DNA from 3 places in the Duffyella gerundensis genome. Region 2 is predicted to be linked to each of the others. Evidence: riboswitches for the same ligand, from Rfam matches in the RefSeq annotation. Region 2 holds a riboswitch; each other region holds the start of a gene.

Region 1 (10,412 bases), 950 kb from region 2:
GATGGCCGAAGGGCCGATCTGCGCCTCGGCGAATAAAGCGATCAACGGCTGGTTTCCGAAGAAACAGGCGGCCACCGCCATGGGGCTGCTCAGTGCCGGTTCGCCTTTGGGTGGCGCTATTGCTGGCCCGATTATCGGCTATCTGGCGCTGGGCTTTGGCTGGCGTCCGGCGTTTGTCATCATCTGCCTGATTGGCGTGGTGTGGATGGCGGCGTGGTTCTTTATTGCCGCCGACAACCCGGCGAAAAGCAAGCGTGTCTCGGCGGAAGAGCGTTCGTTGATTGAACGCCTGAAGGCGGAGCAGCAAACTGCGGCGGAAGAAGCCAGCGAAGCGTCGCACGGTCTCGCGCACTATCTGCGTCAGCCGATCATCCTCGTTACCGCCTTTGCTTTCTTCTGCTACAACTACATTTTGTTCTTCTTCCTGAGCTGGTTCCCGGCCTATCTGGTGCAGGCGCACGGCCTGGATATCAAGGCGATGAGCATCACCACCATGATCCCGTGGATCGTCGGTTTTGTTGGCCTGGCGCTGGGCGGCTGGATTTCCGATAAAATCTTTAACATTACCGGCAAGTTACTGCTTTCCAGAAAAATTGTGCTGGTGTTCTCATTAATGGCGGCGGCGATTTGTGTCGCGCTGGCGGGAACGGTAAAAGAGGTCAACTCTGCGGTTATCATGATGTCGGTGTCGATCTTCTTCCTCTACATCACCGGTGCCATTTACTGGGCGATTATTCAGGACGTGGTGCATAAAAGCCGGGTCGGCAGCATCAGCGGCTTTATTCATCTGGTCGGCAGCCTGTCCGGCATCATCGGCCCGGTAGTCACCGGCTTTATCGTGCATCATACCGGCAAATTCGACAGCGCCTTCGTGCTGGCGGGCGTGGTCGCCGCGGTCGGTGCGCTGCTGGTGCTGTTTGTGATTAAAGAGCCAAAAGCCACGACCAAACCCGTTTCGATTTAACCTGACCCGGGCGCGCCCGTCGCGCCCCTGTTGTAAAAAGGATGAACTATGTTGGCCGTCGATAAGCTCCCCTCTTCCACGCTGTTGCCAGGTTACGATCGTTCCCGCCTGAAAACCCGCATGCTGCACATCGGCTTTGGTGCCTTTCACCGCGCGCATCAGGCGGTCTGCAGCGATAAGCTGGCCAGTGAGCATCACAGCGACTGGGGATACTGCGAAGTAAACCTTAACAGCGGTGAGTTGATCGCCGCACTACGTGAGCAATCCCTGCTGTACAGCGTGACCGAACTGGCCGATGACTCACGCCATACGCGGGTGGTTGGCGTCATTACCGCCGCGCTGCACGGCAAAGGCGACGGCATTGAGACGGTGATTGAGGCGATGTGCCAGCCCGATATCGCTATCGTCTCAATGACGGTAACGGAAAAAGGCTACTGCTATCAGCCAGCAACCGGTCAGCTGAACCTGCAGCATCCCGATATTCAGCATGACCTGGCGCACCCACAGCAGCCGGTTTCCCTGCCCGGCGTGATTCTGGCGGCGATTGCCCGACGCCATGAGCGCGGCCTGCCGCCGTTTAGCGTGATGTCCTGCGACAATATGCCGGAGAATGGCCACGTCACGCGCAACGTAATTCTGCAGCTGGCACAGGCGCAGGATGCGCAGCTGGCGACCTATATCGCCGACGCGCTGACCTTTCCTTCCACTATGGTGGATCGCATCGTGCCTGCCATGACCGATGAGGCGCTGACCTCGCTGAGCGAGACGCTGGGTAGCTACGATCCGGTGGCGGTCTCCTGTGAGCCTTTTTTCCAGTGGGTGATCGAAGACAATTTTGTCAACGGTCGTCCGGCCTGGGAGAAAGCGGGTGCCGAGCTGGTCAGTGACGTGCTGCCGTTTGAAGAGATGAAGCTGCGCATGCTCAACGGCAGCCACTCATTTCTCGCCTACCTCGGCTACCTTGCCGGTTATGAACACATCAGCGACTGCATGGCGGACGGCGATTTCCGCCTGGCGGCGCGTAAGCTGATGCTGGATGAACAGGCACCGACGCTGCGCACGCCGAATGTCGATCTGGTGGCCTACGCGGATTCGCTGCTGGCGCGTTATGAAAATCGCGCCATTAAACACCGCACCGGACAGATTGCCACCGACGGCACGCAGAAGCTGCCGCAGCGCTGGCTGGACAGCATTCGCTGGCACATCACGCAAGGCAGCGCGTATCCGCTGCTGGCGCTCGGCGTGGCAGCGTGGATTCGCTATGTCGGTGCCGTTGACGAACAGGGCAACGCCATTGAGGTGCGTGATGCCATGAAGAGTGAACTGGCAGAGCGCGTGGCGGCCAGTGCAGAAGGCGAAGCGCGGGTCGCAGCGCTGCTGGGCATCGAATCAGTATTTGGTGAGGATTTGCCGCACAACGCCGATTTTGTCGCGCAGGTAAATGATTGTTATCAGCAGCTACTGCGTCAGGGCGCGCGGGCCACGGTGGCGCAGGCGGTGGCAAACGGCTGAAACGGAAAGCGCTGGCGCTGGCGATAAGGGCTGTTTAGACTAGCGGTGCCCGTTTGGGCACCCTTTTTTTATCAAAGCAGGCTCTGTTGCCGCCAGCCACTATAGGGATGTTGCGCATGTCGATTGCCTATACCATTACGGCTTCTGAGCCGGTCAATCAGCAGATCTATCGCTATCTGCGTCAGGAGATTGTCACCTGCATTATTCCTCCCGGTTCGCTACTGTCGGAAAAAGAGGTCTCCGCGCGGTTTGATGTCTCACGTCAGCCGGTGCGGGAAGCCTTTATCAAGCTGGCGGAAGCGGGCCTGGTGCAGGTCCTGCCACAGCGTGGCACCTTTGTGCGTAAAATCTCTGCCCGTCGGGTGGCCGATGGCCGTTTCATTCGCGAAGCGGTGGAAATAGCCGTGGTGCGCCGCGCCGCGCTGGAAGCCACGCCGGTGGCGCTGCTGGCGCTGCAGCAAAATCTTGACCTGCAGGCGCTGGCCGCCCAGCGCAACGACATTCAGGGATTTTTAGCACTGGATGACGCCTTTCACCGTCTGATTGCCGAAAGCATCGATTGCGCGCTCGCCTGGGAAACGGTGGAAAACATCAAAGCCACCATGGATCGCGTGCGTTTCCTGACGCTGAGCAAGGTGTCGCCGCCGGAAAGCCTGATTGAACAGCATCGGGAAATCTACGCGGCAGTTGCGGCGCAGGACGCCGATGCCGCCGAGCTGGCGATGCGTCGCCATTTGCAGGAAATGATCTTTTCCATCACGCCTATCTCCGAACAAAACAGCGAGTGGTTTGAGCAACACTAATCAACGGGAGCCAGTCTGCTCCCGTTTTTTTTACCACCAGCGATGAAAATGGTGCACCGGACCCATACCTTTCCCCACCTCCAGCGTATCCGCCTGCTCCAGTGCGCCTTGTAACCAGGTTTTTGCCGCCTCAACCGTTTCGGCCCAGGTGGCATAGCGCGGGCGCAACGCGGCCAGCGCCGCTGACAGCGAACAGCCGGTGCCGTGCGTATGCCGCGTATTCACCCGCGGCGTGCTGAAGCGCTGTTCGCCATCAGAAGTAAACAGCCAGTCCGGGCTTTCCGCTTCGTGCAGATGGCCGCCCTTCATCAGCACCGCCTGACAGCCCAGCGCCAGCAGCGCGCGCCCCTGCTCACGCATCTCTGCCTCATTGAGTGCCGGATCACAATCAAGCAGCACCGCCGCTTCCGGCAGATTCGGCGTGATCAACGATACCTGAGGCAGCAGGCGCTCACGCAGGCTGGCCACCGCCTGCGGCGCCAGCAGCGCATCGCCGCTTTTCGCCACCATTACGGTATCAAGCACCACCCACGGCAGCGCGGCCTGCGCCAGTTTATCTGCCACCACCTCAATCACCGCCTGCTCGCCCAGCATGCCGATTTTGGCGCTGTCGATGCGCACGTCGCTGAGCACCGAGTCGAGCTGGGCGCCGACAAAAGCGGGATCGATACGATAAAGCGCCTGCACGCCCTGCGTATTCTGCGCCACCAGCGCGGTGATCACGCTGGTGCCGTAAGCACCAAGGGCAGAGAACGCTTTCAAATCGGCCTGAATGCCCGCGCCGCCGCTGGGATCGGTTCCGGCGATGGTCAACGCATTAATCCGCTTCATGGCTGCACCTCCGCGCCCTGCTGCCACAGCGCATCCAGTAACGCCTGCTGAAAGCTGCCCGGCCCGCCAGCGCCTGAAGCAGCAGCCTGCTCGCCCGCGCGTGCCATTAGCTGACAGGCGGTAGCCACCAGCATCAGCCGATCGCCAGACAGCGCGCAAAATGCGGCAACCATCGCCGACAGCGCACAGCCGGTGCCCACCACGCGCGTCAGCAGCAAATCGCCACCCGACACGGCGATCAGGCGCTCGCCATCGGTGACATAATCCGTTTCGCCGGTGACGGCGACAATGGCGCCACTGCGGCTGGCCAGCTGTTTTGCCGCCGTTATCGCCAGATGCGAGTGGTGCAGGCTGTCGACGCCACGCCCTTGCGCATCAATGCCCGCCAGTACGAGGATTTCAGAGGCGTTGCCCCGAATAGCCGCTGGCTGCTGATCCAGCAGTTCACGGCAAAATCCGGTGCGTAAAGGCAGTGTACCGACGGCCACCGGATCCAGCGTCCAGGGCACATTCGCCGCGCGCGCCGCCGCAATGGCTGCACGCATGGCAGGGATACGATCGCGCGTTAAGGTGCCCACGTTGATCAGCAGCGCATCGGCCAGCGGGCTAAAAATAGCGGCCTCTTCGGTATCAATCACCATGGCGGGCGAAGCATTTAAGGCCAGCAGCACATTGGCGGTAAACGCCTGTACGACATCGTTGGTCATGCAGTGCACCAGCGGTGCGCGCTGTTGAAAGTGGGTAAGCGTGGTGGCGACAAACGCGCCGGAGAGGTGTTGCGGTTGATTGGTCATAAAGCTCCCAACCGGCGTCTAAGAAGGCGAATGCGGTCAGGCATTTGACTTCCCTACGCTGGCATTATCCAGGTCAGGTAATACGGGTATTTCTCAGCCTTTATAAAAAAGGGCACCCCGAGTCAGTGTTACGCCATGAGCATAAGGAAGTGGCAGCGCTTAAGCAAGCGGGAGTATTCGGCCATGTGCAAACGCAAAAAACCCGGGACAGGCCCGGGTTTTAGTGATGATGCGTAACGGTTACTGCGCGGGTTTGGTACGGATCAGATGATCAAAGGCACTGAGCGAGGCTTTAGCCCCTTCGCCGCTGGCAATAATGATCTGCTTGTACGGTACCGTGGTGCAGTCACCGGCAGCAAACACGCCTTTTACGCTGGTTTCGCAACGGGCATCAATGATGATTTCGCCCATTTTGGTGCGCTCAACCGTGCCTTCCAGCCAGTTGGTGTTGGGCAGCAGGCCAATCTGCACGAAGATACCTGCCAGTGGCAGCTGATGGCTCTGCTGCGTCACACGATCGACATACTGCAGGCCGGTGACTTTGCTGCCGTCGCCTTTCACTTCAGTGGTCTGCGCGTTGAGGATCACGTCGACGTTATGCAGGCTGCGCAGTTTGTTCTGCAGCACCTGATCGGCGCGCATTTCACCGGCAAACTCCAGCAGCGTCACATGTTCAACGATACCGGCCAGATCGATAGCCGCTTCCACGCCGGAGTTACCGCCGCCAATTACCGCCACGCGCTTACCTTTGAACAGCGGGCCATCGCAGTGTGGGCAATAAGTTACGCCTTTGGTGCGATACTCGTTCTCGCCAGGCACGTTCATGTTACGCCAGCGGGCGCCGGTGGCGATAATCAGGCTGCGCGTTTTCAACACCGCGCCGGTCGCCGTTTCAACCGCATGCAGTCCGCCTTCGGCCGCTGCAGGAATCAGCTTGATGGCGCTTTGTGCATCAATAACGTCGACTTCATAATCATCAACGTGCGCACGCAGTGCACCGGCCAGTTTCGCGCCTTCGGTTTTCTGTACCGAGATGTAGTTTTCGATATCCACGGTGTCCAGCACCTGGCCACCAAAACGCTCGCCCATCAGGCCGGTACGAATACCTTTACGCGCCGAGTAAATCGCCGCCGCTGCACCCGCCGGGCCACTGCCGACAATCAGCACTTCATAGGCTTCACGCTGGTTCAGCGCTTCCGCCGCACGCTTGTCGGCGTTGGTGTCGACCTTGCTGACGATTTCAGCCAGGCTCAGGCGGCCCTGACCAAACTCTTTGCCGTTCAGGAACACGGCTGGCACGCCCATGATATTGCGTTCCTGAATCTCATTCTGGAACACGCCGCCATCGATCGCCGTGTGCGAGATACGCGGGTTGATCACCGCCATCAGGTTCAGCGCCTGCACCACGTCCGGGCAGTTATGGCAGGAGAGCGAATAATAGGTTTCGAAGTGGAAATCGCCTTCCAGCGCGGCAACCTGATCCAACAGCTCCTGCGCTTCTTTCGAAGGATGCCCACCGGTTTGCAGCAGCGCCAAAACCAGTGAGGTAAATTCATGACCCATTGGCGAACCGGCGAAACGCGGCCCGGTCTCTTTGCCTGGGTTGGTAATTAAAAATGAAGGCTTACGTACTGGCTTATCGTTCTCTTCGCGGAAAGAGACTTTGTCTGACAGTCCGGCGATATCTACCAGCAGATCCCTGATTTCAGCCGATTTTGCACCGTCATCCAGCGTAGCGATCAACTCAACAGGTTTCGATAATTTCTCAAGATAGGCTTTGAGTTGGGTTTTCAGATTATTGTCGAGCATAGTGAGTTCCTGGTCTGGTAAATACATCGGGTGCTAAAAAGCACCCGATGAGAGAGATACGGTTCACCTGTCAGGCAGCCAGTGACTGCCTGAGTGACGTATAACGTTTAAAGCCGTGAGGCGAGTTAGATTTTGCCAACCAGATCCAACGATGGAGACAGAGTGGCTTCGCCCTCTTTCCATTTGGCCGGGCAAACTTCGCCTGGGTGTGAAGCAACGTACTGTGCCGCTTTCACTTTACGCAGCAGGTCAGAGGCGTCACGGCCAATGCCTTCAGCGGTGATTTCGATCGCCTGGATGATGCCTTCCGGGTCAACGATGAAGGTACCACGGTCAGCAAGGCCTTCCGCTTCACGCAGGATTTCAAAGTTACGAGACAGCTGCGCGGTTGGATCGCCGATCATTGCGTATTCGATTTTGCCGATGGTGTCTGAGCTACCGTGCCATGCTTTATGGGTAAAGTGGGTGTCGGTAGAAACAGAGTAGATATCCACGCCCAGTTTCTGGAACTCAGCGTAATGGTCGGCAACGTCGCCCAGTTCGGTTGGGCAAACAAAGGTAAAGTCAGCCGGGTAGAAGAAGAACACGCTCCATTTACCCTCGACATTTTTTTCGGTGACTTCGATGAACTCGCCATTTTTAAACGCGGTGTTTTTGAATGGCTTAATTTTGGTATTGATAATAGACATCTGACGTCCTCCGTTAAAAGATGTGATGCACGTTACAGAAAAACCCTGTTCGATGCTAATAAGCAGCCCATATCAATTCGATAAACAAAAGCTAACAAGCTATGTGGACGGCGCATGGCGCTGGCTCAGAGCGAGTCGAAAATGGCCCGGGCAGGTTGCCGCTTTCCATTCGATTTTATCACAGGCCTTTTAACTGCCAGGCTTGTGGCCTGTCAATGTTTTGGAGCATAACGTGCAAATTAGACCTTTTTGTGAAGCTGACCGCCCTTTTTTACGCACGCTGTTTCTGGCATCGCGCAAGGCGAACTGGCACTGGCTGGATAGCAGCCGCTGGCAACTGGAGGATTTTGACAGCACCGTACTGGGTGAAACGGTGTTGGTCGTAGAACAGGAGGGACATCGCGTTGGCTTTGCCGCGCTGCTGGAAAATGACAACTTTCTGCACAGCCTGTTTGTCGATCCACAACATCAGGGCAGCGGCGTCGGCAGCGCGTTGTTAAAGGCGGTGCAGGCACGATTCACCTCAACCGGTGCGCTAAAATGCCTGTTAGCCAACAAACCGGCACAGGCATTTTATCAGCGGCACGGCTGGCAGGTGATTGCGCAGGGCGAGAGCGAACAAGGCGAGTACGTTCTGATGCACTATAAACTGCGCCCGTAAGCCGGGCGCAAATCTTATAGGGCGCGGAAGGCGATATCGCCCGGAATCACCTCACCCTGCCAGTAAAGCTGCGCGGCCACCGCACCGGCCAGCTGACGATAGCGGGCGGTAAATTCCCCGTGCGGATCGCGGATCACTGTGGGTTCACCGGCATCCAGATCTTCGCGCAGCTGGATGTGCAGCGGCAGCTGGCTGAGCAGGCGCGTATGGTACTGTTCGGCCAGCTTCTCTGCGCCGCCGCTGCCAAATATCGCCTCATGATGGCCGCAGTTGCTGCAAATATGCATGCTCATGTTTTCCACCACGCCCAGCACCGGCACATTGACCTTCTCAAACATCACAATGCCCTTGCGCGCGTCGAGCAGCGCAATATCCTGCGGCGTAGTGATGATCACCGCGCCGGTGACCGGCACGTTCTGCGCCAGCGTCAGCTGGATATCGCCGGTGCCTGGCGGCATATCCAGCACCAGATAATCGAGTTCCGGCCACAGCGTTTCGTTCAGCAGCTGCATCAGCGCCTTGCTGGCCATGGGCCCGCGCCACACCATGGCGTTATCGTCGGTGACCAGATAACCGATGGAGTTAGTGGCCAGGCCGTGCGCCATGATCGGCGCCATGTGTTTCCCGTCGGGCGAAGAAGGACGCTGATCGTCGGTGCCCAACATGCTCGGCACCGATGGGCCGTAGATATCAGCATCCAGCAGGCCCACGCGCGCGCCTTCGGCGGCCAGCGCCAGCGCCATGTTCACCGCCGTCGTGGATTTGCCCACGCCGCCTTTGCCGGAGCTGACGGCGATAATGTTTTTTACACCGTTAGCGCCAGGCTGATCTTTGACCCGCTTCAGCGTGGCGATATCGTGACGCAGACGCCAGTCGATCGCTCCCGCGCCGGTGATGCGCAGCAAATCGGCGCTGACCTGCTCTTTCAGCTGGTCAAACGCGCCGTTCCAGACAAACGGCATCAGCAATTCGACATGCAGCCGGTTATCCAGCAACGCTACGTGGTGCAGCGCTTTCAGCACGATCAAATTGCGCTGCAGCGTAGGGTGTTCAAAACGGGCGAGAACGCCGGCAACCATGGCGCGCAGCGTTTCCGGTGAATGATGGGGGGATTCAGTGTTCATCCCTGCTCCTCTGTTTTCTTGTTAGCCTGATGACGCCATTCAGCTAATCATATCAGAAGCCTGGCCGAATGAAGCGCTGGCAAACCCTCTGTTTACGCCGGGACGGCCTTTCAGGTAACATCTAAGACCGTTTTTTTAACCACAAGAAAGCAACGTAAACTATGACTCAAGTCGCGAAAAAAATAATGGTAACGTGCGCCCTGCCGTACGCTAATGGCTCAATCCATCTCGGCCACATGCTCGAGCATATCCAGGCAGATATTTGGGTTCGTTACCAGCGAATGCGCGGCAATCAGGTTTACTTCATCTGTGCTGACGACGCCCACGGCACGCCGATCATGCTGAAATCACAGCAGCTCGGCATCACGCCAGAGCAGATGATTGCGGAGATGAGCCAGGAGCATCAGGCTGACTTCGCCGGTTTTAACATCAGCTATGACAATTATCATTCGACCCATGGCGAAGAGAACCGCGTGCTTTCTGAGCAGATTTACACGCGCCTGAAGGCCAACGGCCACATTAAGAATCGCACCATTTCGCAGCTTTACGATCCGGAAAAAGGCATGTTCCTGCCGGATCGCTTCGTTAAAGGCAGCTGCCCGAAATGTAAATCGCCGGATCAGTATGGCGATAACTGTGAAGTGTGCGGCGCGACCTACAGCCCAACCGAGCTGATCAATCCGCAGTCCGCCGTGTCTGGCGCGACGCCGGTGATGCGTGATTCCGAACACTTCTTCTTCGATTTGCCAGCGTTTAGCGACATGCTGCAGGCGTGGACGCGCTCCGGCGCCCTGCAGGATCAGGTGGCTAACAAGATGCAGGAGTGGTTTGAGTCGGGCCTGCATCAGTGGGACATTTCCCGCGATGCGCCTTACTTCGGCTTTGAGATCCCGGATGCGCCAGGCAAATATTTCTATGTCTGGCTCGACGCGCCAATCGGCTACATGGGCTCGTTCAAAAACCTGTGTGACAAGCGCGGCGACCTCGATTTCGACGAGTTCTGGAATAAAGATTCCACCACCGAGCTGTATCACTTTATCGGCAAAGATATCGTCTATTTCCACAGCCTGTTCTGGCCAGCGATGCTGGAAGGCAGCAACTACCGCAAGCCTAATAACCTGTTTGTGCATGGCTACGTGACGGTAAATGGCGCGAAGATGTCAAAATCACGCGGCACCTTTATCAAAGCCAGCACCTGGTTGCAGCATCTGGATGCCGACAGCCT
Region 2 (10,412 bases):
CGCCGGTAATCGAAGGGGGTGACGTTAAAGAACCACTGCGCGAGCGCGTACTGGGTCGTGTTACCGCTGAAGATGTGCTGAAACCCGGCACCGCTGATATTCTGGTTCCACGCAACACGCTGCTGCATGAGCACATGTGTGACCTGCTGGAAGAGAACTCAGTGGACAGCGTGAAAGTACGCTCCGTAGTAGGTTGTGAAACCGACTTTGGTGTGTGTGCTCACTGCTATGGTCGCGATCTGGCACGTGGTCACATCATCAACAAAGGTGAGGCCATCGGCGTTATCGCTGCACAGTCCATCGGTGAGCCGGGTACGCAGCTGACCATGCGTACGTTCCACATTGGTGGTGCGGCATCGCGTGCGGCTGCTGAATCCAGCATCCAGGTGAAAAACAAAGGTACCATCAAGCTGACCAACGCCAAGTCGGTAACGAACTCGGCCGGTAAGCTGGTGATCACCTCGCGTAACGTCGAACTGAAAATGATCGATGAATTTGGCCGTACTAAAGAGAGCTATAAAGTTCCTTACGGTGCAGCCATGGCGAAAGGTGATGGTGAACAAGTTGCCGCGGGCGAAACCGTTGCAAACTGGGATCCGCATACCATGCCGGTTATCACCGAAGTGAGCGGTTTCATCCGTTTCACTGACATGATCGACGGTCAAACCATTACGCGTCAGACTGATGAATTAACCGGTCTGTCATCGCTGGTGGTGCTGGACAGTGCTGAACGTACCGCAGGTGGTAAAGATCTGCGTCCTGCACTGAAAATCGTTGATGCCAACGGTAACGATGTATTGATCCCAGGCAGCGATATGCCTGCTCAGTACTTCCTGCCAGGTAAAGCGATTGTTCAGCTGGAAGATGGTGTGAAAATCAGCTCCGGTGATACGCTGGCGCGTGTGCCACAGGAATCTGGCGGTACCAAAGATATTACCGGTGGTCTGCCACGCGTTGCCGATCTGTTCGAAGCGCGTCGTCCGAAAGAGCCTGCTATCCTTGCTGAAATCAGCGGGATCATCTCGTTCGGTAAAGAGACCAAAGGCAAACGTCGTCTGGTTATCACCCCGATTGACGGCAGCGAAGCTTACGAAGAGATGATTCCAAAATGGCGTCAGCTCAACGTGTTTGAAGGTGAGCGTGTGGAACGCGGTGACGTGGTTTCCGACGGTCCGGAATCTCCGCATGACATTCTGCGTCTGCGTGGCGTCCATGCTGTGACCCGTTACATCACTAACGAAGTGCAGGAAGTTTACCGTCTGCAAGGCGTTAAGATTAACGATAAACACATCGAAGTCATCGTACGTCAGATGCTGCGTAAAGCGACCATCGTGAGCTCAGGCAGCACCGAGTTCCTCGACGGTGAGCAGGCGGAGTTCTCTCGCATCAAGATTGCTAACCGCGATCTGGAAGCGAACGGCAAAGTCGGCGCGACCTTTGCACGCGATCTGCTTGGTATTACCAAAGCGTCGCTGGCAACCGAATCGTTCATCTCTGCAGCATCGTTCCAGGAGACCACGCGTGTCCTGACCGAAGCTGCTGTAGCAGGCAAGCGCGATGAACTGCGCGGCCTGAAAGAGAACGTTATCGTGGGTCGTCTGATCCCGGCCGGTACCGGTTATGCTTACCATCAGGAGCGCATGCGTCGTCGTTTGCATGGCGAAGCACCTGCTGCGCCGCAGGTTACTGCTGACGAAGCATCTGCCAGCCTGGCAGAGCTGCTGAACGCAGGCCTTGGCGGTAAAGACGATTAATCATCGTTGATACGCTGATAAATAAAAACCGCTCTTCGGAGCGGTTTTTTTATGCCAGAAAAACAGCATCAATATTTTCTGAGATCGTCGCGCGTGACGCCGATATCTTTTAGCGCACTGTCAGTCAGACGACTGAGAATTCGCCGTGTCTGATAACGTAAAATTCTGCTGCGTATACCGTTAACGATTACCTTTCCCAAGGTAAACACGCTACACAAGCCCATCAGTTTGCCACATCTGTTTTCGCCCGCTTCCATTATTGCCTCCTCAGTAAGTTACTGAGCACATTGTCATCCCGACACCGCTGGCAATACAGATGCAAAAAACACCTTTTATTAACATACAGATTGGGCCAAATTAGATCTGAATGATGAAAACGGGCGCCATCTGTACTGGTCTGGCGAAAGAACGGAGAAATCTATCGTGACACGTTATCAAACGCTGGCAGCGTTGTTGGCCCGGCGCATCGAGCAGGGCCTGTATCGTAGCGGTGAGCGCTTACCGTCCGTGCGGATATTAAGTGCTGAACATGGCGTCAGTATCAGCACCGTACAGCAGGCTTATCATCTGCTGGAGGAGAAGCAGATGATTACGCCGCAACCGCGCTCGGGTTACTTTGTCAGCCTGCACAAAGCTACGCCGCCGCTGCCAGCGATGACCCGGCCCGCTCAGCGCCCGGTAGAAATTACGCAATGGGATGCCGTGCTGGATCTTCTGAACAGCCGGCAGGAAGAAGATATTTTGCAGATGGGCAGTGGCATGCCGGATGTCACCCAGCCGACATTGAAGCCGCTGTGGAAAATCATGGCACGGCTGGCACAAAAGCAGGATCCGCGTCTGCTTAACTACGATACGTTACAGGGCCTGCCTGCGCTGCGCGAACAGGTTGCACGCCTCGCCATTGACAGTGGCTGTCAGCTCAGCGCAGACGACATTGTTATCACCACCGGCTGTCATGAAGCCCTCTCGGTATCGGTACGGGCGGTTTGCCAGCCAGGCGATATTATCGCCGTTGAATCACCTGCATTTCACGGTACGCTGCAAACGCTGCGCGGCTTTGGCATTCGGGTTATCGAAATCCCAACGGATTCCGCCACCGGTATTAGCCTCGAAGCGCTGGAACTCGCTTTTGAGCAGTGGCCGGTGAAGGCGATTATTGTGGTGCCCAATATCAATAATCCGCTGGGTTTTATCATGCCGGAGCATCGTAAGAAAGCGCTGCTGTCGCTGGCGCAACGCTACGATGCTGCCATCATCGAAGACGATGTTTATGGCGAACTGACCTGGGAGTATCCGCGGCCACGGAGCCTGAAATCCTGGGATCTCGATGGCCGCGTGCTGCTTTGCAGTTCGATTTCCAAAACCCTGGCGCCGGGACTGCGGGTAGGCTGGGTGGCGCCGGGGCGCTATCGCGATCGCGTTATCCATATGAAATACATCGCCACCGGCTCTACTGCCACGCAGACGCAAATGGCGGTGGCTGAGTTTATTCGCCAGGGACACTATTTACCGCACCTGCGCCGTATGCGTCAGATCTACCAGCGCAATTACGAGACGCTAAATTGTTGGGTACGCCACTACTTTCCCTGCGGCATCTGTGTTTCGCGTCCCGCTGGTGGCTTCCTGATGTGGATTGAATTGCCGGAGCCGTTTGATGCTGTACGGTTGAACCGGACGCTTAGCGAATCAAGATTGCAGGTAGCGGTGGGCTCGCTATTTTCCGCTTCCGGGAAATACCGTAACTGCCTGCGCCTTAATTTTGCGTTACCGATGGATCATCGAGCCGAGCAGGCGCTGGCTGTTCTGGGTGCCGCCGTGGAGCACGCGATGGCAGCCTGTGCCGTAGATGCATTGCCGGCATTATCGACAGAATAGCGGTGGGAAGGCAGGGCCAGAGAGGAGAAACAACTGGCCCTGGTCAAACAGGCTTGTTCGACAGGCGCACTGTAATCGTCAGAGATACGGCGTTCGAGCAGTAAACCTTGCTGCTACGAGGCGTGTCGAAAAATACCGCGCCTCGTGACAGCTGCTAACAGGCAGAGCACGAGGCGCGTTCCGTTCTTGCTATATCTCAGCGTTGATCCGGTTCCGCCAGTGCCAGCAGTTCGGCGGTGGCCAGACGCCAGTCAGCGGCCTGCGTGATGGCACTGACGACGGCAATGCTGCCCACCCCGGTCGCCAATACCTCCGGCGCGCGCGCCAGTGATATTCCGCCGATCGCCACCGTTGGCATCTCTCCCAGCCGAGCCAGATGGCGCTGCAGCTCGCTAATGCCTTGCGGCGCTGAGGGCATCGCTTTAGTTTGGGTAGGAAAAATATGCCCTAACGCAATGTAAGACGGACGCAGCGCCAGCGCACGATCCAGCTCAGCATCATCATGCGTGGAGATCCCGAGCCGCAAACCGGCCTGCTGAATGGCTTGCAGGTCGGCAACCTCAAGATCCTCCTGACCAAGATGAACGCCATAAGCTTGATGCTCGATCGCCAGCTGCCAGTAATCATTGATGAACAGGCGGGCTGCATATTTTTTGCCCAGCGCAATAGCGGCAACGATTGCAGGCTCAACGTCGATCGACGAACGATCCTTGATGCGTAGCTGGATCGTTCGTACGCCAGCTGAAAGCAGGCGCTCGATCCACTCAACGCTATCCACAACCGGATAGAGGCCGAGGCGCGGCGCGGTAGCAGGGAAGGGTAGCATCACAGTTTCTCCTCGTTAATCGCGCCCACTGGCGGGTGAATGTCATCACCGCGCGGCATTATGCCAACATCAATCGGCTGGGCGGCTGCCTGTTTCGCCGCATAGTCACGCACTTCCTGCGTAATTTTCATTGAGCAGAATTTGGGGCCGCACATAGAACAGAAGTGCGCGACTTTGTTCGATTCCTGCGGCAGCGTTTCATCGTGATAAGCACGCGCGGTATGCGGATCAAGCGCAAGATTGAACTGATCTTCCCAACGGAATTCAAAGCGTGCCTTCGACATCGCATTGTCGCGGATCTGCGCGCCGGGATGCCCTTTAGCCAGATCGGCAGCGTGCGCGGCGATCTTGTAAGTAATCAAACCCTGTTTCACATCTTCTTTGTTGGGCAGGCCGAGGTGCTCTTTTGGCGTCACGTAGCAGAGCATCGCGCAGCCGAACCAGCCAATCATCGCCGCGCCAATGCCTGAGGTGAAGTGATCATAGCCGGGCGCAATATCCGTGGTCAGCGGGCCCAGCGTATAAAAGGGGGCCTCGTGGCAATGTTCCAGCTGCTCGGTCATATTACGACGGATCATGTGCATTGGAATATGTCCCGGGCCTTCAATCATCACCTGCACATCATATTCCCAGGCGATACGGGTTAGCTCGCCCAACGTCCGCAACTCGGCAAACTGCGCTTCATCATTGGCATCCTGAATCGAGCCGGGGCGCAGCCCGTCGCCGAGCGAAAGCGAGATATCGTACGCGGCACAGATTTCACAGATGTCGCGAAAATGTTGATAAAGAAAACTTTCCTGATGATGAGACAGGCACCATTTCGCCATAATTGAGCCGCCACGTGAAACGATACCGGTAAGCCGTTTTGCGGTCATCGGCACATAGCGCAGCAGCACGCCAGCGTGAATAGTGAAATAGTCGACGCCTTGTTCAGCCTGTTCCAGTAGCGTATCGCGAAAAATCGCCCAGTTAAGGTTTTCCGCTATGCCATGCACTTTTTCCAGCGCCTGATAAATCGGCACGGTACCGATCGGCACCGGGCTGTTGCGTAAAATCCATTCGCGCGTTTCATGAATATAACGGCCGGTGGAGAGATCCATCACCGTATCGGCCCCCCAGCGCGTTGACCAGACCAGCTTCTCCACCTCCTCTTCAATGGAAGAGGTCACCGCAGAGTTACCGATGTTGGCGTTGATTTTCACCAGAAAATTACGGCCAATGATCATCGGCTCTGATTCCGGATGGTTAATGTTGGCCGGAATAATCGCCCGGCCGGCGGCAACTTCCTGACGTACAAATTCGGCGGTAATATTTTCCGGCAATTCGGCACCAAAGGCGTTGCCTGCATGCTGCTGGCGCAGCACATCACCGCGAATACGTTCGCGGCCCATGTTTTCGCGCAGGGCGATAAACTCCATTTCCGGGGTGATGGTGCCCTGGCGCGCATAGTGAAGCTGGGTAACACACTTGCCTGCTTTGGCTCTGCGTGGCTGCGGCAGATGCTCAAAGCGCAGATGATCGAGCCCTTCATCGGCCAGACGTTGCTGCGTGTAACCCGAGCTGAGCTGACTAATGGTTTCACTGTCGTCACGTTGAGCTATCCAACCGTCACGTATGCGCGGCAGACCGCGGCGCACATCAATCTCCGCCAGTGGATCGCCATAGGGCCCGGCAGTATCGTAAACAGGAATGGCTTCGTTGGCTTCATAGCGCGGCGTCGCGCTGTCGCCGCTGATTAAGGTAGGACTGACCTGAATTTCGCGCAAAGGTACGCGAATATCGGGTTGGCTACCGATCAGCCAGATGCGGCGAGAATTAGGAAAAGCGGTGCCCTGCAGGGAGTCAATAAACTGCTGAGCATGCGCGCGTTGTTCACGGCGATTGGATGGTGTAACAGACATAGCAAGGTTCCATTTCAGATGAGGAATTTGCTTGTCCGGAGTTCGGAAGGAGTAACAGACGATGTCTGTACAGACGGCACAATGCCGTTCTGAGTAGATTTACTCTTGTTCCCTTCGCAGGTTCTAACCTGATCAGGTTCCGCGGATCCCGAATAAACGGTCTCAGCCCTAAGGCACTCCGACAAGAAGAAGCAATGGCGATGCTCAGCCATCACGGCGCAACCACAGTTGCGTGGTACAAAAAAGCCCCATTAGCATAATGAGGCCATTTTCAAACTACAAGATCAACCTTATGCCGGGCGCGCGATAACTTCGTCGTTAGCCACAGGCGCATGAACAAGATTGGTCTCAGACGCTAACTGAATCAGCGTATCTTCCAGCGTAAAACGAGCTTCGAGGATTTCGCCAACTTCAGACAGTGCCTGTTGGAAAGCGATGTAGTTATCATCATCGATGGCATTTTCAAGATGCGTATCGTAAATCGCCATCAGACGTTCAGTATTCAGCTGCAGCGCCGGGTAGATTTGCGCGGCGGCGTTAAGAGGGCTGGTGCCTTCAACGTCATCAATAATGCGCTCATATACGCTGAAATGGCCGGTCGACAGATAATCGACTAAATTTTGGCAAAAATTATCCAGCGCTTTTTCATCCAGTACGGTCAGCGGCGATTTGCCAGGCTTGATCCCTACCGTTTGGTAATACGTAACGAGGAGCTGGCGGCGAGCATTCAGCCAAAAATCTACCAGTTCGTTACTTCCACCTACGCGCTCTGTCAGGAGATTTAACTGGTTGAGCATAATTGACTCCGTGTGAGTTATAGTTTCAATGCATTTGGTCCTGCAACTTCTTCAGAGTGCCAGTAAAAGCGAAGGATAACCATTATTTATGCAACATGAGATCTCAAGCGTAGACGCAGGCTGGTGGATTGTCAGCCATGAAAACAAACTTTGGTTACCTGATGGCGAATTACCGTACGGATCGGCGGAAAAATTTGCTCTGGTCGGCGCACAGGCGATGCCAGTAGGCGAATGGCAGGGCGAAACGGTGTGGCTAATTCGTGAAAACCGCGACGAGCACATGATGTCGGTCAGGCAGCTAATCGATCTGGATGTGGGACTGTTCCAGCTGGCCGGGCGCGGAGTGCAGCTGGCGGAGTTTTATCGCTCACATCGCTGGTGTGGTTACTGCGGTCATGAAATGAATCTCAGCACCCGCGAGTTTGCGGCACTCTGTCCGCATTGCCGCCAGCGCTACTATCCGCAGATTGCGCCCTGCATTATCGTGGCGATCCGCCGCGGCGATCGCATTCTGCTGGCGCATCACGCCCGCCATCGCAGCAATATTTATACCGTGCTTGCCGGATTTGTCGAAGTCGGGGAGACCCTGGAGCAGACGGTGGCGCGCGAAGTGATGGAAGAGAGCAACGTGAAGGTGAAAAACGTACGTTATGTCACGTCACAACCCTGGCCTTTCCCGCAGTCATTGATGGTGGCCTTTATGGCGGACTACGACAGCGGCGATCTGCAGCCCGATAAAAAAGAGTTACTGGATGCCGACTGGTTCCGTTATGACCAGCTGCCGTTGTTGCCGCCAGCAGGCACCGTCGCGCGTCGGCTCATTGAAGATACCGTTGCCCTGTGCCGCGCAGAAGCAGAATGAATGCTACACTGCGCGCCTGTTTTTAAGAGATTTTAGCCATGAGTGAATTGAAGAACGATCGTTATCTGCGCGCCTTGTTGCGCCAGCCTGTAGACGTCACGCCGGTCTGGATGATGCGCCAGGCAGGCCGCTATTTGCCGGAGTATAAAGCGACGCGCGCCATCGCAGGCGATTTTATGTCGCTGTGTAAAAATGCCGAACTCGCCTGTGAGGTGACGCTGCAGCCGCTGCGGCGTTATCCGCTGGACGCCGCGATTCTGTTCTCCGATATCCTGACGATTCCGGATGCCATGGGATTAGGGCTCTATTTTGAGGCAGGTGAAGGCCCGCGTTTCTCCTCTCCGATTACCTGTCGTGCCGACGTTGATAAACTGCCGATTCCCGATCCTGAACAGGAACTGGGCTACGTCATGAATGCCGTGCGCACCATTCGCAAAAATCTGCAGGGCGAGGTGCCGCTGATTGGCTTTTCCGGCAGCCCGTGGACGTTGGCTACCTATATGGTGGAAGGCGGGAGCAGCAAGGCGTTTACCAAACTCAAGAAAATGATGTATGCCGAGCCGACCACGCTGCACGCGATGCTCGACAAGCTGGCTGACAGCGTCACCCTTTACCTCAACGCGCAGATCCGCGCTGGCGCCCAGTCGGTGATGATTTTCGATACCTGGGGCGGCGTGCTCACCGGCCGTGACTACCTTGAGTTCTCACTGCATTACATGCACAAAATTGTCGATGGTCTGCAACGCGAAAATGAGGGGCGCCGTGTGCCCGTCACGCTGTTCACCAAAGGTGGTAATCAATGGCTGGAAGCGATGGCAGCCACCGGCTGTGATGCGCTGGGGCTGGACTGGACGATGGATATTGCTGATGCGCGCCGCCGCGTAGGCGACAAGGTTGCGCTGCAGGGCAATATGGATCCTTCTATGCTTTATGCACCGCCTGCACGGATTGAGCAGGAAGTGGAAACTATTTTGCAGGGATTTGGCAACGGCAACGGGCATGTCTTTAACCTGGGCCATGGTATTCATCAGGATGTACCACCAGAACATGCCGGCGTTTTTGTCGAGGCAGTGCATAAGCTGTCGCGAAAATATCATCAGGAGTAACCGTGGATATACAGGCTTTACGCGCCGAACAAATTGAACGTGCTGCGCAGGTTGTGCGGCATGATGACTTTGAGGTTATGCCACCCCGTTTAATCGGCGGTGCCGACGTTGGTTTTGAAGAGGGAGGCGACGTGACGCGCGCCGCGCTGGTGCTGCTGGAGTATCCCTCAATGAAGCTGGTGGCGCACACGGTGGCGCGCGTAGCCACAACGATGCCCTACATTCCTGGCTTCCTCTCGTTCCGCGAATATCCGGCCTTACTGGCAGCATGGCAGCAGCTCGATCAGCATCCGGATCTGCTGTTTGTAGATGGCCATGGCATTTCCCATCCGCGTCGACTCGGGGTTGCCAGCCATTTTGGTCTGATGGTGGATGTCCCGACCATTGGCGTGGCGAAGCGTCGGTTATGCGGTAAGTTTGCTGACCTGTCGGAAGAGCCTGGCGCTCGCCAGCCGCTGATGGACAAAGGTGAGCAGCTGGCCTGGGTATGGCGCAGCAAAAAGCGCTGCAATCCACTGTTTGTCTCGACCGGCCATCGCGTTAGCACCGATACCGCGCTGGAGTGGGTTGAACGCTGCATGGGCGGATATCGCCTGCCCGAACCGACGCGCTGGGCAGATGCGGTGGCGTCACGTCGACCGGCCTTTGTTCGCTGGCAACAGCAGCCTTAATGCCGCTTTTGCTGTACACTGCCGGCAGAAAAATCACCAAGAGATTGCCCCATGTTACGTAACCCAATTCATCTGCGGCTGGAGAAGTTAGAAAGCTGGCAGCATATGACGTTTATGGCCTGTTTGTGTGAACGTATGTATCCCAACTACTGGGCGTTTCATCAGCAGACCGGTTTTGCCGATGCTCAGCTTTATCGTCGTCTGCTCGATCTGGTGTGGGAGTCATTGACGGTAAAAGATGCCAAAATCAATTTCGACAGCCAGCTGGAGAAATTCGAAGAGGCGATCCCCAACGGCGATGATTTCGATGTGTATGGCGTTTATCCCGCTATCGATGCCTGTGTTGCTCTGAGTGAAACGGTGCATGCGCTGCTGAGTGGCGACACGCTGGATCGGGCGATCGAAGTCAGCGAGACCTCAATCACTACCGTGGCGATGCTGGAAATGACCCAATCCGGACAGGAAATGTCCGATGATGAGTTAAAAGATAATCAAGGCGTCATCGACGAATGGGACGCGCAATGGGAGATATTTCGCCTGCTTGCCGCCTGTGAAGAACGCGACGTGGAATTGATAAAAGGATTACGTTCAGACCTGCGGGAAGACGGATTCAGCAACAT
Region 3 (10,412 bases), on a different replicon from region 2:
CATCCTCAAAACCCGGAATGGCGTAGCCCAGCGTTTTACCGGCGAAGTCGCTCAGCGAATGAATATGGCTGTCCAGCGTGGTCAGGGTGTTTAACGGCTGATTAATCAGCGTGCCAACCCTGATGACCGGCACCGCTTTCTCCACCAGCGTATAGAGCTGCGGCTGATAGCTCAGCGCCAGATCTGCCTGGCCCGCCGCCAACAACAGCGGCACGGCGGCGGAATCCGCTGGCGCAATCATCTCAACATCCAGCCCTTCGCGCGCAAAAGCCCCGCTTTGCCTGGCGGCAAAAATGGCGGCGTGGTTGGGATTAACAAACCAGTCGAGCAAGAGGCGCACGCGTTCTGCGGCACTCACCGACAGCGAACAACCCAACAGCAGAGCAACGGCAAAAAAGCGCATAGTTTTCAAGGTGACATCCTCAGGATTGCCAGAGATATTTACGCCGCAACAGCGTCACAATAGCTGAGAGCAACAGTGTGATCATTAACAGCAGGGTTAGCGCAGCAAAGCTCAACGCCGTTTCCAGCCGCGCATTGGACTGCATCATCAAATAGCCCAATCCTTCGCTGGCGCCGACCCATTCCCCCATTACTACGCCAATCGGCGCGAGTATCATCGCCATGTGCAGCCCGGTAAAAAAACCGGGCAGTGCGGCGGGCCAGTAGAGATGGCGGAAACGGTAAAACCGTGATGGCGACAGGGTTTGCGCCAGCTCCAGCCAGCCCGGCGGCGTACGACACAATCCTTCGAACAGCGACAAGCAAAGTGGAAAAAACAGGATCAGCGCTGCCACCGCGACCTTGGAAGCGATGCCGTAGCCAAGCCACAGCACCAGCAGCGGCGCGAGGGCAAAGATCGGAATCGCCTGGCTGGCGGTAATGAGCGGAAAAAGCAGCCGCCGCAGACGCTGACTGCTGGCCATCGCAATGGCCGCCAGCGTGCCGCTGCCGATGCCCACCAACAGGGCCAGCAGAATTTCAGTCAGCGTATAAAACAGATGATGTGCCAGCAGCGCCCGATGCTGCACCAGCGCGACCAGCACCGCCTGCGGCGCAGGCAGCAGAAACGTCGGAACGCCAGCCGCGCGGGCAGCCTGCCAGGCGCAGCCAATCACCACCAGCAGCCAGAGCAGGCTGTAAAATTTATCTCTCATCGCGGCTTAACCGGCTGAACAGCCTGCCCTGCTGATGCAGCACGCCCGCATCACTGACCTCGCGCGGCGGCGCGGCCTCTGGCGCACCAAAAGGTTCGTAGCGCAGCGGATTGCCGGTGAGCACGCCAATATCATCCGCCATACGGCACGCCTCCAGCGGATCGTGGGTGACCAGCAGTACGGTTTTATCCCTGAGCAGGTTGGCGGTAAGCGTTTGCAGGCTGAGCTTGGTTAGCACATCGAGCGTGGCAAAAGGCTCGTCCATTAACACCACCGGACGCTGTGGATAGAGAGTGCGCGCCAGTGCTACCCGTTGCCGCATGCCGCCCGACAGCGCAGCGGGTTTTGCCTCGGCCAGTCCGCCCAGACCAACCTGTTCCAACAGCTCATCGGCCCGGCCACCGTCTGCTTTTTCTCCGTTGAGACGGGCCGCAAGCATCACGTTTTCTCGTGCGGTAAGCCAGGGATAGAGTAAATCCTGTTGTCCCATCCAGCTGATCCTGCCGGGCAGCGGCAAGCCATCGCTGCTCGTCACGTCACCGGCCGCGGGCAGTAGCAGGCCGGCGATCAATCTCAGCAGCGTGCTTTTACCACTGCCGCTGCGGCCCAGCAGCGCGGTGGTTTTGCCACCGCGCAACGATAACGAGAGCTGCTGACAGACCGGCTGGTTGCCCCAGCTAAACGACAGCGCATTCACCGTAATGGCCGGTGCGGAAACGACTGGATTGCGCATCTCAGTAATTCGCCGCCAGCAGCGCGAGTCGGAAGAGACCACGCTGCTGTAGCTGTTGCGCCGCCTGTCCTGCACGCAAACCGCTGGCGCAGACCAGCACGATGCGCCGATCGGCTGGCGGTTGCCAGCCAGCTATATCCGCAGGTGGGATGCGCTGGGCATGCGCGCTAACGCTGTGCGGTGCTTCGCTGCTGCTGCGCAGATCGACCACACAATCATCGTCGCACAGCAGCTGACGATCGATGAAAGGAAGAAGATTGACAGGCTCTTCTGCGCCATCAAAGCGGAAGCTATTAAAGTGCCAGCGGCTAAAGTCGCATTGGGTCACGCTACCCAGCGGCGAAGGCTGATGCGCCAGCAGCACGCTCAACGCCATCTGCGCCTGAATCGCGCCCAGCGCGGCGACCGCGGGTCCCATCACGCCTGCGGTATTACAGTTTGCCGCCGTGCTCGGCAGCTGAGGAAACAGCGCGCGATAGCCAGGCGCGCCGCCGCAAAAGCCGCCAACATAACCCTGACGGCCCAGCACTGAGGCGCTGATCAGCGGCAGCGCAAGGCGCTGGCAGGCATCCGACAGTAGCCAAGTTGTGGCAAAGTTGTCGGCGGCGTCGATCACCAAATCAACCTGCTCAAGCGCGCGATCTACGCCGCTGGCGGTGAGCATCGCAGTATGCGCCTCAACCCGGCAATCGGGGTTAAGCCGCGCCAGCGCCTGCTGTGCACAGTGAACCTTTAGCGCGCCGATATCCTGCATGCCGAACAGCGTTTGACGATGCAGATTGTGCAGCGCCACCCGATCGCCATCGTAAATATGCAGTGTGCCGACGCCCGCGCCTGCCAGCAGAGGCAGCAGCGTGGCGCTCAGTCCACCGGCGCCGATTACCGCGACACGCGCCTGCGCCAGACGTTGCTGCCCCACGTCGCCGACTTCCGGCAGCATGGTTTGACGTTGATAACGATCCATTTTTCCTCGCTTGTTAACTGAACTCGGCCAGGCCAAAGATCGGCGTGGAGGCCGCGGCCATGTCGCGCTGCTCCATTAATCCTGCGGCGTAAGCCTGTTCTCCGGCGCGAATAGCGGCGGCAAACGCCGCGGCCATCCTTACCGGATCTCGTGCTTTCGCTACCGCGGTATTAAGCAGAATGCCATCAAAGCCCATCTCCATCGCCTGCGCGGCCTGGCTTGGCGCGCCGATGCCCGCATCCACGATCAGTGGAATGCCTTTGAACCACGCGCGCATGGCGCGCAGTCCGTGCGGATTACGCAATCCCTGCCCTGAGCCAATCGGTGCCCCCCAGGGCATCAGCAGCTCACAACCCGCCTCAATCAGCTTGTCGCCGACGATCAGATCCTCAGTGGTATAGGGAAACACCTGAAAGCCCTCGGCACAGAGAATGCGAGCGGCTTCAACCAGCGCAAAAGGATCGGGCTGCAGCGTGTCGGCATGGCCGATTACCTCCAGCTTGATCCAACGCGTGTTAAACAGCTCGCGCGCCATGTGTGCGGTGGTTACCGCTTCTTTCACCGTATGGCAGCCTGCGGTATTGGGCAGCACGCGCTTATTGAGCTGCGTCAGCAGATCGCGGAATGCTGCGCCTTCGCTGCCTTCACGGCGCAGGCTGACGGTGATTATGTCGCTTTCTGCGGCGGTAATGGCCTGCTGGAGCACGTCGGGTGAAGGATAACCGGCGGTGCCGATCAGGAAGCGTGACTGCGGCGTAAAGTCATAGAACATGGTTCAGCCTCCCTGCATCGGCGACAGCACTTCCAGCCGCATGCCGTCGCCAAGTGGCTGCGTTTCATAATGCGTGCGCGGCACAAACTCGCCGTCAATCGCGCTGGCCACGCAGGCGGGATCGAGCTGCTGTTCGTGCAACAGTGCCGCCAGCGTGCTGCTGCGGGTGGTGATGGTGCGCCCATTGAGGATGAGGGTGATCATGAATGCGACTCCTGTTTCAGTTGTTGCATCAGTTTTTCGGCCATGACTGGCGCCAGCAAAAAGCCGTGACGATACATGCCGTTGAGATAGAACCTGCCGTCCTGATAATGAATTTCAGGCACGTTATTGCTGAAGGCGGGACGCAGACCTGTGCCGCTTTCCAGCACGCGCGCTTCGGCCAGCGCTGGGTGAATCGTCCAGGCGGCGCTGAGCAATTCCATCATGGCGCGAGCGCTGATCGGGCTGCTGTCGTGGCTTTCGACCATGGTTGCGCCGAGCATGAAACGGCCCTCGTCACGCGGCACCAGATAACAGGGGAAACGGGGATGTAACAGGCGGATTGGCCGGGTAAATTGCACGTCGCGGCTCTGCAGGATCAACATTTCACCGCGTACGGCACGCAGCGAGAGCAAGGCTTGCGCGGCGTGAATGCCCCGGCAGTCGATGACCTTGCCAACCGGCTGCCCGCGGTGAAAATCTACGCCGCGCTGCGTCAGGGTTTCACGCAGCTGTTGCATCGCCTGCCGCGGATCGAGGTGCGCTTCATCAGCAAAAAACAAGCCGCGGGCAAAACGATTTTCCAGCTGCGGTTCCAGCGTGGCCGGTTCCACCCACTGATGAGCCTGCGTCATATCGGCGAAACGGATAAGCTCCTGGCGATCGCGCGGAGCAGCGAGCACCAACGTGCCATGATGCGTAACGCCGCTGACCCGCTGAGCCCACCAGCCCGCCGCGCGCTGGCCCCATTCGGTCACCTGCGCAGGCGCGCTTTCGCCTTCACACCAGGGCGCCAGCATGCCGCCCGCCCAGTGCGATGCCGCAAGCCGTGTCTCATCGGTAATAATCTCAACCGATTCGCCCTGCTCTGCCAGCAATGTGGCCACGCACAGTCCGGCAACGCCGCTGCCCAGCACTGACCACCGGCTCATTGCGGCTTGTCCAACAAGAAAAATAGGGAAGTAAAAAACAGCGTCACTTTGGCCTCTCAGCGTAACTGAGACCCGTGATACAAGAAGGGGAAAATGCGCGGACGGATGAATACAGCCCTTGCGGCAAGCCGCTGAAAAGCATCAGCGGCCCGTCTTCCTACGCCAGTATCAACTGGGTCAGGTTCTAAGGGTCGCTACGCCGCGAATCGCTCGCTAGTAGCCTCTCAGTCTCTTTGGCGAGACTCCCCTGACGGCTCTATTTGTAGGTTACGCGGCGGGTTGACGTCAAGCCCTGTAGGAAAATTCTGCTGCAATAAAAAAAGCCCTCGCTCAGCGAGGGCTTCCAATGCGCAACGTGTTCAGGCAGAAATCAGTGCCCGATGCTGCTGCCCTGCACCGCAGGTGTTTTGCTTTTCAACAGCGTGGTCAGCGCGCTGATAACAAAAACATAGGCATACAGACCATTCAGGAACCACAACGTTTTTTCCACGCCGATGGAACCGACCATCGGACCGGTCACCACGAAGGTCAGCATGGTGCCTACCGTGCCGCAGGTCAGAATGAAGTTTACCAGGCTCGGTGAAGCGGAACGCACCTGCAAGGTACCTAGCGTGATCAGCGTGGTGTAGATACCACTGGAGATAAAGCCAGCGGCGATCAGCGCATAGTTGGCGACTTCAAAATTGTCCGAGGTGATGGAAAGATAGATCAGCAGGCTGCTCAGCGCAGTCTGCGGGATCAGCACCACAATCGGGCGCAGGTATTTCAGGATCACGCTAAAGCACCACATGCCGACCATATAGGCAGTCCAGAAATGTCCTACGGTGGCACCGGCATCGGCAATCGTCACATTAAAGCGCTCCATCACCGACTGCGGAATCCATGCCATCAGGCCAAGCTGGCCGAGAATATAGGCAAATGCCGCGGTGGAGATCAGGTAAACGCCCGGCCCCCATTTTTCGCCGCGGGTCACGCCGGTAGTCGCTGCTGCTGCCACCGCAGGTTTTTTCACCGCGGCTGCAAAATTAGCCACCAGCGACAGCAGAATAATGACCACGCCCATGGCGATAATGGCCGCATAAATCCACTGCCACGGCTGGTTGCGTACCAGAATATAGCCCGCCAGCATCGGAAACAACGTACCGGCCATGCTGAAGAACGAGTCGGTCAACAACAGTCGCGACGCACGCATACGCCCTTCGTACATATTGGCAATCAGCGAGGTGCCCACCGACATGGTGATGCCGCTGCTGACGCCCAGCAATAGCATGCCAAAAGAGAAACGCGTCAGATCGTGATCGGCAAACAGCAACCAGAGTGCCAGCAGCAGCAGCACGCCCATAAAAATGAACTGTTTCTTCGCGCCGGTCTTTTTGAGCAGGAAAATATTGGCCGTGGTGGCCAGCAGGATACCGCTGTTCAGCCAGGTGAATATCATTCCCATTTCAGCCGCAGGCAGGCCAAAGTATTTTGCCAGGTCACCGAGCACAACGCCCGTCACGATGACGGTTGCCCCGGTAAAGCCATAGCAGAGAAAGCATATAATCAGCACCGGGTTAATTCTTTTAAACATATGCCACCTGTAAGTATTGAGCATGTGATGAACCGCAAAGGTCGGCAATTGACCTGAGTTATTCGCCCTGGTAAGAGAATTTTGGGTTGATGAATATATATCAAAAACAACGTTGTCCCTAATAAGGATGCGTCAACAATGCAACTTCCTGAGCCAGATCGCTTTCTGCTTTTTGTTGCAGCGCGTTGCATTCATAACGTGATCAAAATCCCATTTCTACACGTACGCTGCTGTATAATCACGCGCCCTCAAAATCAAATTTCAGCCAAATACAACGCCGTTGCGCATGGCTAGTCGGGTTGAATATTCTTCCTCGTTTACCGCACTTTTCTCTGGCTACTGATTACTGGGCCAAACCTAACAGAGAGAAGAGATTCGCTATCCCGGCGCCAGGCTCCATTTGTTCACCGCTGCATGATTACTATCCCTCTGCTCAAAGCGAGACCACGTGAGACCCAGGATAGCCTTTGATTAACCCCCTTTCTGGCGGCAGTGCTACCGACAGCGCTTCATATTCTGCTACGGAAATAAACATCAATTTATTTGAAAGACTTGAGCAAGATAATGGCCTTTCAAGCGTCAGGCATCGCGCCTATGATAGTTTCCATCGAGGCACAACAGCCTCAAAATTAAAAAATAACCTTGGGAATTCATCATGAAAAACATCAAAAAAATTGCAGCAGTTATCGTACTTTCTTTCGCATCAGCCAGCACCTTTGCTGCTTCACTGAGTGTTACTGCCCCTACGCTTGACGATGCAGAAGCGAAAATTGCTGCGCAGGCACAGGAAATGGGCGCCAGCTACAAAGTGACCAGCGCCTATTTTCAGAATGGCGTTTACATGACTGCCACGCTGACTAAATAACATCCTCTTTAAAAAAACAGCGTAGCCTCAGGCACGCTGTTTTTTTATTACCTGCCTCCTCTGCTTCCCGTGTCTTCTGCTTTAGCGCTCCATGCTTCCTTTCTCCCGTCGCGGGCGATAATCTGAAATCCCGATCTCTCCTGCTTTGCAGTCGATACGACAGATGATAATGATTTGTATTGTGTTAATATCAAAACCCCGTTTTAAAATGATGTAAACAATGACGAACCTGCAGATCTTATGGTCGCCATTCCGCAGCGCAAACACGATCGCTGGCAGCAGTCACAGAGGCTGATTATGGAACGAATCGTATATGTTGTTGATGATGATAACGCGGTCAGAAAATCGATCGTCAGGTTGCTTCAGTCGGAAGGTTATAGCGCAATGGATTTTGCATCGGCCACGGCATTTATGTCGCATACGTTTTGCGACGCGCCAGGCTGCCTCATTCTCGATATGAATATGCCGGTTGCTGATGGTTTCGACGTCGTTGGCGCCCTCAAGCAAAGTGGCCGTGTACTGCCGATCATTTTTCTCACCGGTTACGGCACCATTCCCCTCTCCGTTCGGGCGATGAAAGCGGGCGCGCACGAATTTTTAACTAAGCCGGTCGCGTCTGATGTGCTTTTGCAAGCCGTTGAGGGTGCGCTTCAGCTTGCCACGCGCAATTCCAGTCATTGCCTGGAGAGCCACCAACTCCAGCAGCGTTTTCTTAGTTTGACCCGCCGCGAGCAGGAAGTGCTATGGCTGACTATTCGCGGATTACTGAACAAACAGATGGCGGCGGAATTGGGCGTCAGTGAGATTACCGTTAAAGTGCATCGTCGTCGGGTAATGGAAAAAATGCAGGTGCGTTCGCTGGCCGATCTGGTGCGCGCCGCAGAACGGTTACAGCCGACCGAAACCGCCTGAGACATAACACAAAAAAAAGAGGATGCCCTCGAGCATCCTCTTTTTGTTTAGCCAGCCACAATCGTTCACTGTAATCAGCCACGCTTAGCGGGTGGGATGATTAACTTCCACAGGCCGCAAATCGAAAAACAGCACTTCCGCATTATCGCCCTGACTAAATGTCAGCGCATGTTCTTCACGAACGCGCGCACCATCACCAGCGGCGAACGGCAAACCGTTAATCACCACGCTGCCACGGGCAACGTGAATATAACCATAGCGGCCTTCATCGATCTCAATCGTATCCTGCTCATCGCCATCAAACAGACCGGCATAAATTTTCACATCCTGACGGATATGCAGGGCGTGTTCAGCGCCGTCCGGCGAGATGATCAACCGCAGCTTGCCGCGTTTTTCAGCATCCGGGACTGAGATTTGCTGATATCCCGGTTCGCCATTTTTCTCAGCCGGCACCACCCAGATTTGCAGAAAATGCACGCCATCGGTGGTGGAATGATTATATTCACTGTGCGTCACGCCCGACCCGGCACTCATCAACTGAACGTCACCGGGGACAATCACTGAACCCGTGCCCATCGAATCCTTATGTGCCAGCTCGCCCTGCAACACGTAGGAGATAATTTCCATGTTGCTGTGTGGGTGCGCACCGAAACCGCGACCGGCGGCGACACGATCGTCATTGATCACCAGCAGATCGGAGAAGCCAACCTGAGCCGGATCGCGATAGCCAGCAAAAGAGAAAGTATGACGTGAATGCAACCAGCCGTGATCGCCGGTACCACGTTGTGCAGATAATCTTTGCTCGATCATGATGCTTTCCTTAATGGTGTGAGGAAGTGCGTTTACGCTTCCGATGCATAAAGATTACCCGTAAACTCATTCCCTCAACAATGCCCTGACGCGGCAATCAGTGTCACAATTTGGTGGACAATATGCAGATTGAAGATCTTCGCATTTTTCTCGCAGTAGTGAATGCTGGAAGCTTTACCGCTGCGGCGGAACAGCTGCTGTTATCCAAACAATATGTCAGTCGCCGTATGGCGGCGCTTGAGGCTTCACTCGGTGCGCGGTTGGTCAGCCGTAATACGCGCAAGCTGTCGATAACCGATTCAGGTCTGGTGTTTGCCCGCCATGCACAGCGTATTCTGGATGATATTCAGGAGGCTGAACAGGCGGTCACCGAACGCCGTCACGATTTGCATGGTGCGTTCAGGATCAGCATGCCGATGTCTTTTGGCATGAGCCACCTTTCGCCGTTGATTGCCCACTTTCTGCGTCAGCACCCCGCCGTGCAGTTTCAGGTTGAGCTGGCCGATCGTTATGTTGATGTCATTGGGGAAGGTTTTGACATGGCGATCCGCATCGGCACGCTGGCTGATTCCACCCTGATTTCACGCCGGCTTGGCGAACTCAAGCGTGTGATCTGTTGCAGTCCCGATTATCTGGTACGTGCAGGAGAACCAGAGACCGCGGATGCATTAATCCATCATGCGTGTCTGCGCTATGGCAGAGAAGGTCAGCAAGGCTGGGAACTGATTCAGGATGGCAAACGCAAACTCGTCGACGTGCGTGGACCGATGGTGAGTAATAACGGTGAGATGCTGCGCGATGCGGCTATCGCCGGTCTGGGAATGGTGTTGCTTCCGGAGTTTATCGTCGGACCCGCGCTCAAAAGTGGCGAACTGGTTGCCGTGCTTGAAAACAGTTATCCCGCCTCACTCAATCTGCATGCTGTCTATCCTCAGCATCGTCAGCGCAGCGAAATTAATCGGGTTTTCCTCGATTATCTGGTGGAGGCGTTACGCAGCGCATAAGCCTTTACAATGATGATAATCCAGCTGGCCGGTGCGAACTCACTGCCAGTACATTTTTTGGCAAAAGCAAAAACTGAAAAAGCGTCTATTATTAATAATAATCAGCATCATGATTAACGTACTGTCCCCCCTTACCGGATGGTAAAATTTTCAAATAAGGGATATCAAGGAAATGAAAAAAACAATTTTCGCCGTAGTGGTTGCCTCACTGTTTCTTGCTGGCTGCTCTTCTAACCAGTCTCTGCAAACGACCGACGGCAAAACCATTGTAACTGATGGCAAGCCTCAGGTTGATAGCGATACAGGTCTGGTTTCTTACAAGAATGCACAGACCGGCAAGATTGAACAAATTAACCGTGATCAGGTTAAGAACATGAGTGAACTGGATAACTAACAATCAATCAGGAGATGACCATGAAGAAGATTATTTTACTGCCAGCGGCAGCGTTAATTTGTGTGGCAGCTCTCTCTGGCTGTACGCGTACCAGC

What was found. Region 2 has a riboswitch for thiamine pyrophosphate ahead of thiC (phosphomethylpyrimidine synthase ThiC). Riboswitches for the same ligand answer to the same signal wherever they lie in the genome.
Region 1: another riboswitch for thiamine pyrophosphate. It lies ahead of thiM (hydroxyethylthiazole kinase); the one in region 2 lies ahead of thiC (phosphomethylpyrimidine synthase ThiC).
Region 3: another riboswitch for thiamine pyrophosphate. It lies ahead of EM595_RS19035 (FAD-dependent oxidoreductase); the one in region 2 lies ahead of thiC (phosphomethylpyrimidine synthase ThiC).

The regions. Positions count from the first base shown of each region.
Region 1 covers NZ_LN907827.1:2,557,776-2,568,187, forward strand. The annotation lists gene EM595_RS11880 (MFS transporter) at 1-964, shown strand, start outside; gene EM595_RS11885 (mannitol dehydrogenase family protein) at 1,013-2,476, shown strand; gene EM595_RS11890 (GntR family transcriptional regulator) at 2,593-3,279, shown strand; gene thiD (bifunctional hydroxymethylpyrimidine kinase/phosphomethylpyrimidine kinase) at 3,310-4,110, opposite strand; gene thiM (hydroxyethylthiazole kinase) at 4,107-4,904, opposite strand; TPP riboswitch at 4,938-5,034, opposite strand; gene ahpF (alkyl hydroperoxide reductase subunit F) at 5,145-6,713, opposite strand; gene ahpC (alkyl hydroperoxide reductase subunit C) at 6,839-7,402, opposite strand; gene EM595_RS11915 (GNAT family N-acetyltransferase) at 7,635-8,063, shown strand; gene apbC (iron-sulfur cluster carrier protein ApbC) at 8,078-9,187, opposite strand; gene metG (methionine--tRNA ligase) at 9,349-10,412, shown strand, end outside.
Region 2 covers NZ_LN907827.1:3,505,623-3,516,034, reverse strand. The annotation lists gene rpoC (DNA-directed RNA polymerase subunit beta') at 1-1,754, shown strand, start outside; gene EM595_RS21550 (DUF1127 domain-containing protein) at 1,823-1,978, opposite strand; gene EM595_RS16060 (aminotransferase-like domain-containing protein) at 2,178-3,629, shown strand; gene thiE (thiamine phosphate synthase) at 3,826-4,455, opposite strand; gene thiC (phosphomethylpyrimidine synthase ThiC) at 4,455-6,356, opposite strand; TPP riboswitch at 6,449-6,547, opposite strand; gene EM595_RS16045 (Rsd/AlgQ family anti-sigma factor) at 6,647-7,153, opposite strand; gene nudC (NAD(+) diphosphatase) at 7,242-8,015, shown strand; gene hemE (uroporphyrinogen decarboxylase) at 8,054-9,121, shown strand; gene nfi (deoxyribonuclease V) at 9,124-9,792, shown strand; gene EM595_RS16025 (YjaG family protein) at 9,844-10,412, shown strand, end outside.
Region 3 covers NZ_LN907828.1:394,349-404,760, reverse strand. The annotation lists gene EM595_RS19065 (ABC transporter substrate-binding protein) at 1-403, opposite strand, end outside; gene EM595_RS19060 (ABC transporter permease) at 423-1,157, opposite strand; gene EM595_RS19055 (ABC transporter ATP-binding protein) at 1,147-1,890, opposite strand; gene EM595_RS19050 (HesA/MoeB/ThiF family protein) at 1,892-2,854, opposite strand; gene EM595_RS19045 (thiazole synthase) at 2,868-3,626, opposite strand; gene thiS (sulfur carrier protein ThiS) at 3,630-3,830, opposite strand; gene EM595_RS19035 (FAD-dependent oxidoreductase) at 3,827-4,759, opposite strand; TPP riboswitch at 4,897-5,018, opposite strand; gene tsgA (MFS transporter TsgA) at 5,130-6,332, opposite strand; gene EM595_RS21210 (hypothetical protein) at 6,800-6,991, shown strand; gene EM595_RS19025 (YdgH/BhsA/McbA family protein) at 6,988-7,197, shown strand; gene EM595_RS19020 (response regulator transcription factor) at 7,495-8,109, shown strand; gene EM595_RS19015 (pirin family protein) at 8,194-8,919, opposite strand; gene EM595_RS19010 (LysR family transcriptional regulator) at 9,042-9,923, shown strand; gene EM595_RS19005 (YgdI/YgdR family lipoprotein) at 10,096-10,317, shown strand; gene EM595_RS19000 (YgdI/YgdR family lipoprotein) at 10,338-10,412, shown strand, end outside.